2 regions of the Pseudoalteromonas sp. SG45-1 genome follow, and region 2 is predicted to be linked to the other one. Evidence: predicted binding sites of a transcription regulator. Region 2 holds the regulator's gene; the other holds the start of a gene.
What was found. The regulator sigma-54, encoded in region 2, starts transcription at its own class of promoters, with help from an activator protein. The targets are predictions, from matches to a motif close to GTTGGCACGNNNNTNGNNT.
Positions count from the first base shown of each region.

Region 1 (4,140 bases), on a different contig from region 2:
GTTCGGTGGCTAGTGCGCACCAAGGCCGTGTTGATGTGACTAATAATACGCATGGTGGTGCCTGCTTTAGCTTGTTACTGCCTATTAAGGCAACATCTAAATTAGAGGGGTCATTATGAGTAACACTATTTTAGTTGTCGAAGATGACGCAGGGCTTCGTGAAGCCTTAATAGATACCCTTGAAATGTCGGGTATTGAATGTGTTGCAGCGAGCAGTGCTGAGCAAGCAATGTTACTGCTTAAAAAAGATCAATTTTCGCTTGTTGTAAGCGACGTGCAAATGGGCGCAATGAGTGGACTTGATTTACTACGCAGTATTAAATTAAACCACCCTGATTTACCTGTATTGATGATGACGGCGTATGCCACAATTGACGATGCGGTAGAGGCCATGCGCCTAGGTGCAATTGACTACATGGCAAAACCATTTGCACCTGAAGTGCTGTTAAATATGGTGAGCCGTTATTTGCCTGAAAAAGCAAAAGAAACCGACGGCCCCGTTGTTGCTGATCCAACTAGTATTCAATTATTGGAGCTTGCAAGTAAAGTAGCACGCTCTGATGCAAGTGTAATGGTACTTGGCCCAAGTGGTTCGGGTAAGGAAGTACTTGCGCGTTATATTCATGATAAGTCGAGCCGATGTAATGAGCCATTTGTAGCGATTAACTGCGCGGCTATTCCTGAAAATATGCTCGAAGCCACGTTATTTGGTTACGAAAAAGGGGCTTTTACGGGGGCGATTCAAGCATGTCCGGGTAAGTTTGAGCAAGCACAAGGCGGTACTATTTTACTTGATGAAATTACTGAAATGGACTTAGGACTACAAGCTAAACTTTTACGCGTACTGCAAGAACGTGAAGTAGAGCGTTTAGGGGGGCGTAAAACAATTCAGCTCGATGTACGTATTTTGGCAACCAGTAATCGTGATTTAAAAGAAGCCGTGTCTGAAAATCAGTTTAGAGAAGATTTATATTACAGGCTTAATGTTTTTCCACTTATGTGGCGTCCATTGTGCCAACGCCCTGGCGATATTATTGTATTGGCTAAGCATTTAATTGAGCGTCATATAAGTAAAAGCAAGGAGCCTATGGCGTATTTAGATAAAGCTGCCGAGCAAAAGTTACTGGCTCACGCGTGGCCTGGTAATGTGCGCGAACTTGATAACGTTATACAGCGTGCACTTATACTGCGAAGTGGCGATACAATAAACGAGCATGCTATTTTTATCGAAAACTTAGTATCTAATAACTTTGTTATGGAGCCTTCATTGGCACCGGCGCAAACCGTATCGCCAACAGAATTAGCTCATGCAGATAAAGGTGTTGATAAAAGCACGTTAAGCTCTGCATATTATGATGAAAAATTGCATGCTGAGGATGAGCCTAATCAAGGTTTGCTAGCGGCAGATACCGGTAGCTATAAAGATGAGCTTAAAGACAAAGAGCATCGTATTATTTTAGAAACCCTTGCACGTTGCCAAGGTAAGCGTAAAGACGTTGCTGAAACGTTGGGTATAAGCCCACGAACTTTACGTTATAAACTAGCGCAAATGCGCGATTTAGGTATTTCACTTCCTGCATAACCTCCTATAAACCCTAAGTTTGCGCTGCGAGCTTAGGGTTGTCAAAACTCTGACTCACACAAATTAAAGTTAACCCATTGTATTTTAATGATTAATTATTTGGCATGCTTTGTGCTTTATTACTTATAAGAGTTCACTGCGTGTCAGAGATAAATTATGAAAATTCAAAACAGTGCTGTATTTCAAGAAATGCAATCAATGGCTTTAGAAGCCGGCCGTAATAATCAAACTAATAAACTGCCAACTCAGGTGCAGTCTACTTCTACAGCACAATTTGGCGACATGCTAAGTGATGCAATAAATTCAGTGCACGGATTACAACAAGATGCCGCGCAAAAAGTAACAGCGGTTGAGATGGGGGATCGAAGTGTATCCCTTGCTGAGGCGATGATTGCTTCTCAAAAATCGTCAGTTGCTTTTGAGGCTACAGTACAGGTTCGTAATAAACTTGTTGAAGCTTATAAAGAAATCATGAACATGCCTGTTTAATTAGGTAGTGGAGAATTATTGTGGCGCAATCTAACCAATCTACAGACCTAGCACTTGCTGGTGGCGGTATTGACCAAAGTGGTGGTGATGATCAACAAGAACAAAAGTCAGGCTACTTAAGTGCTTTAAATGGTGTTGATGTATTGCGCCAAGTAACATTGGTTATAGCATTGGCTATTTGTTTAGCTATCGCGATTTTTATTATTATTTGGGCTCGTCAGCCAGATATGCGCCCGTTAGGCAAAATGCAAACAGAAGAACTTATTCAAACATTAGACTTTTTAGATGCGCAAAAAATTGAATACCAACTAGATGGCAATGTTGTATCGGTTGATGAAAGCGAATACCAAAACATTAAATTGCTAATGACCCGCGAAGGGTTAGAGCAAGGCCCTGCATCTGGCTCTGACATAATTATGCAAGATATGGGCTTTGGTGTAAGCCAACGCTTGGAGCGTGAACGTTTAAAACATGGTCGTGAACAGCAATTAGCACGCACCATTGAAGAGCTAAATAACATTACTCGCGCCAAAGTATTGTTAGCCATCCCTAAAGAAAACGTATTTGCCCGCAGAGAGAAAAAACCATCCGCTACTGTTGTATTAACACTTAAACGTGGCCGCTCACTTGACCGTGAAGAAGTAGACTCTGTTGTTGATATGATTGCTTCAGCAGTACAAGGCTTAGAGCCTGCACGTGTTACGGTTACTGACCAAAATGGTCGATTATTAAATTCAGGTTCGCAAAGCTCATTAGCAGCACGCTCTCGTAAAGAATACGATTTAGAACGTAAGCGCGAACAAGAGTATCTTGAAAAAATAGACAGTATTTTAATACCGGTTGTTGGGCTTGCAAACTATACAGCTCAAGTTGATTTGAGCATGGACTTTAGCTCAGTTGAGGAAACTCAAAAGCGTTATAACCCAGACCTACCAGCGGTTAGAAGCGAAACCACATTTGAAGAAAATAACATTGGTGGTTTAGCTGTTGGTATTCCTGGTGCGCTTACAAATCAACCACCGCTAAACTCAAACATCCCTGAAGTTGCAGGACAAGGCGGCGCAGGCACAGCTACGTCACCAACACGTAGCCACAAAGAAGCAACACGTAATTATGAACTCGATACAACAATTTCTCACAAGCGCCAGCAAAGTGGTGTAATACGCAGAATAAGTGTGTCAGTTGCTGTTGACTACGTCCCTAAAGTGGGAGAAAACGGCGAAACAACTATGGCCCCGCGCTCGGTAGAGGCATTGTCAAATATTCGTCGCTTATTACAAGGTGGTGTAGGTTTTGATATGCAACGTGGTGATGCACTTGAAGTAGTAACAGTGCCGTTTGTACGTGAAGCAACAAATTTAGCAATAGAAGTGCCACTGTGGGAACAAGACTGGTTTATGAAAATAGCCCGCCTTGTACTAGGCGCCTTAGTTATCATTGTATTGATAATGGCAGTAGTAAAACCAATGCTTAAGCGCTTAATTTACCCAGACGATACACTAGAAGAATACGACGAAGATGCATTAAGTTCAGGCGTAGATATTGGCGACAATACACTTGATATGCTAAATAAAGACTTTGATTCTGCTTCGGTTGGTTTCTCAAGTGATGGTACACTGCAGTTACCGGATTTACATGGCGACGAAGATTTACTCAAAGCAATTCGTGCCCTTGTAGCTAACGAACCAGAACTATCATCACAAGTAGTGAAAGCGTGGTTAACAGAAGATGACTGATCAAGAACAAAAACAACTCCCGCCAGCCTTTGATGTTGATAAGCTAGATGGGGTTGATAAAGCCGCTATATTACTTTTGAGTTTATCAGAAGAAGATGCCGCGCAAATTCTTAAACACTTAGAACCTAAACAGGTGCAAAAAGTGGGTATGGCGATGGCTGGGCTACAGGATTTATCTCAAGCTAAAATTAGCGCTGTACACAACTTGTTTATAGAACAAATTCAAAGCTTTAGTACCATTGGTTTTCAGTCAGAAGACTTTATTAAAAAAGCGCTTACAGCAGCACTTGGTGAAGACAAAGCCGCTAGCCTTATTGACCAAATTGTTATGGG
Region 1 covers NZ_JACJEP010000011.1:113,155-117,294, reverse strand. The annotation lists gene H5117_RS11460 (PAS domain-containing sensor histidine kinase) at 1-119, shown strand, start outside; gene H5117_RS11455 (sigma-54 dependent transcriptional regulator) at 116-1,582, shown strand; gene fliE (flagellar hook-basal body complex protein FliE) at 1,739-2,071, shown strand; gene fliF (flagellar basal-body MS-ring/collar protein FliF) at 2,092-3,807, shown strand; gene fliG (flagellar motor switch protein FliG) at 3,800-4,140, shown strand, end outside.
Region 1: a site for sigma-54 is predicted at 1,681-1,699, ahead of fliE (flagellar hook-basal body complex protein FliE). Genes of this name have one in related genera too.

Region 2 (4,140 bases):
GATGACGGTCCTGACATGCCTGTTATGGAGTTAGTAGGCTTTGCCGTTGCAGTAAATGATGCCCACCCTCTTATTAAGCGTTTGTCACATTATGTAACGCAAATGCCTGGTGGTTTTGGCGCTGTGAGAGAACTCACCGATTTGCTCATGCTTGAAAATGGTAAAGCATTGACTACACAAGGCACTAGTTCATGAATGCAGCGCGCATAATATTAAGCGTTTTATTCATTAGCTGTATGGTTTGGCTTTGGTACCCTTATTTTACACAAACAAATATTGTGCCTCAGGCTGAGCCTGAAGTTGTTGCTAAGCCTGATTACATAGCTATTGAGCTCAAACAAACAGCCTATGATGAGCAAGGTAAAATTAGCCACAAAGTCACTGCGGCTAAAATGGAGCTATACCAGCAATTAGGTTTCACGTTTTTTGAAAAACCCATTTTTACTTTATATAACGAGCAACAAACGTGGCAAATAAATGCAGACGAAGCAACATTATATGAAGATAAACAATTAATTTTAGAAGGTAATGTGGTTGCCAAAAATTTAACCGATAACGCCATGATAGACAAAATCAATGCTGATAATATTCAGGTTGATATAAAGTTATTAACAATGCGTTCGGAGCAACCCGTCATTATCACTGGACCCAATTTAAAAATCACCGGTAAAGGCCTAGAAGCCGACTTGAAAACCGAAGTGATAAAACTAATTAACCATACGCGAACCATATATTATGACCAATAAAATATTAAAATCACTTATAATTCCTACACTTATACTAGCGTTTAATAGTAGTGCTGCAGAGCAAAACACGCAACCTGCTGCCAATCAAATTTCAATAAGTGCCGACAAGCAAGAAGGTCAATTGAAAGCTAATGTGGGTATTTTTGAGAAAAACGTTGAGATTATTCACGGTAATCGCCGCATTACAGCCGATCGCCTCGAAGTACACAAACGTGATGAACTTGGTGATAATAAACAATTATTAATTGCCACAGGTAGCCCTGCGCACTTTGAAGAAAAGCAACCAGACGGCACGACTATGAGCGCCAGTGCTGACGAAGTACGTTATGATGTATCTAAGCGTTTTTTAACGCTTGTTGGTAATGCACAAGTATCGCAAGCCGGACAAAAAATAAATGCTAAAAGCATTACCTACGACATAGAGCAGCAGCTCATCAGTGCCGAAAAAGATGAAAACTCAACTGACCGCGTTCACACAATTTTAGTACCGATCGAAACTAAAAAAAGTAAAAAAGGCGATAAAGGTCAACCATGAGCACATTAAAAGCAGAACTATTGGCAAAAAGCTATAAAGGTCGTGAAGTTGTAAAAAACGTCGGCCTTGAAGTACAAGCTGGCAGTATAGTTGGCTTACTTGGCCCTAACGGTGCTGGTAAAACAACGACTTTTTATATGATTGTAGGGCTTGTTCCTAGCGACAAAGGTAAAATATCTATTGATGATAACGATATTACTCTTTTACCTATGCATAGTCGTGCTAGATTAGGCATAGGCTACTTACCACAAGAGTCATCGATTTTTAGAAAGCTGACTGTTTATCAAAACTTAATGGCCATTTTAGAAACGCGCAAAGAACTAAATAAACAAGCCAGAGAAGACACGCTCAATAACTTATTAGATGAATTTAGCATACAACACATTCGTGATAGCCAAGGTATGGCATTATCGGGGGGAGAACGTCGTCGTGTAGAAATAGCACGAGCGCTGGCAGCAGATCCTAAATTTATATTACTGGATGAACCGTTTGCCGGTGTTGACCCTATTTCGGTATTAGATATAAAGAAAATAATAGAACATCTTAAAAATCGTGGGATTGGTGTATTAATTACCGACCATAACGTAAGAGAGACCCTTGATGTTTGTGAAAAAGCCTACATTGTTTCTCATGGGGAGCTGATTGCATCAGGTACTCCAGAACACGTATTAAATGATAAAACAGTACGCGATGTTTACTTAGGCGAGCAATTTAGGCTGTAACATTTACGCCATGTCTTTAAGCATCTGCTAGTATTAATTATAACAACATAAAAGGATTGTTAGAGATACATGAGGCAATCACTACAGCTGCGCATGGGCCAGCAACTTACAATGACTCCACAGTTGCAACAAGCTATTCGTTTGTTGCAACTCAGTACATTGGATCTCCAGCAAGAAATACAAGAAGCTCTCGACAGTAATCCACTATTAGAGGTTGAAGAGGCAGACTATTCCGAAGACGCTGCTGGTAAAAACGAGCAAAAAGCTGATACCGATGACATAACTGTTAGCGCATCTGCTGATGATGCTCCGAGCGAATACGAACAAGATACTGGTGAAGCACTTGCAAAAGACACGCTAAGTGACGACATGGCTATGGATGTCAGTTGGGATGAGTACATGAGTGCCGCTCCTGCAGCCTCATCAGGTCCAATGCCTGAAGACGAATCAATATACCAAGGCGCCTCTACTGAAACGCTCCATGAGTATTTAATGTGGCAATTACAACTAACGCCATTTAGCCCTACAGACGAAGCTATTGCTATTGCTATTGTAGAAGCTGTCGATGATTCAGGTATTTTAACACTAAGCTGCGAAGAGATTTTAGAAAGCTTTAATCAAGAAAACGAAGATGATAACGAAGTCGAACTTGATGAAATTGAAGCGGTATTAAAACGCATCCAACTGTTTGATCCTGTTGGTATTGCTGCACGTAGTTTACAAGAGTGTTTGTGTATTCAGCTTAATCAATTTGATAAAGAAACACCTTATATTAATGAAACGAAAATGATTTTAACCGAGCATATTGATCTATTAGCAGCTCGCGACTATCGTACATTAATGAAAAAAACTAAGCTCAAAGAAGAAGAGCTTAAAGAAGTAATGACACTAATACATACTCTCAACCCAAAACCTGCAGATACTATTGTAAGGGAAGAATCTGAGTATGTTATTCCTGATGTGTCAGTTAAAAAAATTAAAGGCCGCTGGGTTGTCGAATTAAACCCAGATAGCATGCCTAAAATTCGTGTTAATAGCCAATACGCAGCAATGTCTCGCACTGTAAAATCAAGTGGCGACAGCCAGTTTATTCGCTCACATTTACAAGAAGCTAAATGGTTTATTAAAAGCTTAGAAAGTAGAAACGACACGCTATTAAAAGTTACTAATTGTATTGTTAAGCAACAACAAGGCTTTTTTGAACATGGCCCTGAAGCCATGAAACCAATGGTTTTAAATGATGTTGCTGAAATGGTAGAAATGCACGAATCGACAATTTCTCGCGTAACTACTCAAAAGTACATGCATACACCCCGTGGTATATTTGAGCTTAAATATTTTTTCTCAAGCCATGTAAGTACTGAAAACGGTGGTGAATGTTCATCTACAGCAATACGTGCGCTTATCCGAAAATTAATCGCAGCAGAAAACTCAGCAAAACCATTGAGTGATAGCAAAATAGCGGATATATTGGCTGAGCAAGGAATTAAAGTAGCGAGACGTACAATCGCAAAATACCGCGAATCTCTTGCTATTCCACCGTCAAATCAGCGTAAAAGTCTGATTTAAGACGCTAAACTAAGAGGGTAATGCTTATGCAACTAAACTTAACTGGTCGTCACGTAGAATTAACCGATTCACTAAGAGACTATATTAATACTAAATTTGCGAAGCTTGAAAGACACTCTGATCATATTAATAATGTTCATGTCATTCTCGATGTAGAAAAATTAAATCAAAAAGCAGAAGCCACAATACACGTAAGCGGTGCTGAGCTATTTGCCTCTACAGAACATCAAGATATGTATGCCGCTATTGACTCGTTGATCGACAAGCTCGATCGCCAAGTAATCAAACACAAAGAGAAGCTTGCTCGACACTAATATGATGAAATTAAGTTCACTTATATGCCAGGACTGCAGCAAAGCTGCGGTCCTTTTTAATAGCAAAAAAAGAATTTTAGAGTTCATTAGCGAACTTGCTCACGACAAACTTCCGTATTTACCGCAACAAGATATTCTTAATGCTTTAATGAGCAGAGAGAAATTAGGTAGTACAGGTATAGGACGTGGCATTGCTATTCCTCATGGAAGAATGAGCGGTGCAGAAGAGCCTTTGGCTTTAGTGCTCGTTAGCG
Region 2 covers NZ_JACJEP010000003.1:88,471-92,610, forward strand. The annotation lists gene kdsC (3-deoxy-manno-octulosonate-8-phosphatase KdsC) at 1-195, shown strand, start outside; gene lptC (LPS export ABC transporter periplasmic protein LptC) at 192-746, shown strand; gene lptA (lipopolysaccharide transport periplasmic protein LptA) at 736-1,281, shown strand; gene lptB (LPS export ABC transporter ATP-binding protein) at 1,278-2,003, shown strand; gene H5117_RS04150 (RNA polymerase factor sigma-54) at 2,073-3,572, shown strand; gene hpf (ribosome hibernation promoting factor) at 3,599-3,886, shown strand; gene ptsN (PTS IIA-like nitrogen regulatory protein PtsN) at 3,891-4,140, shown strand, end outside.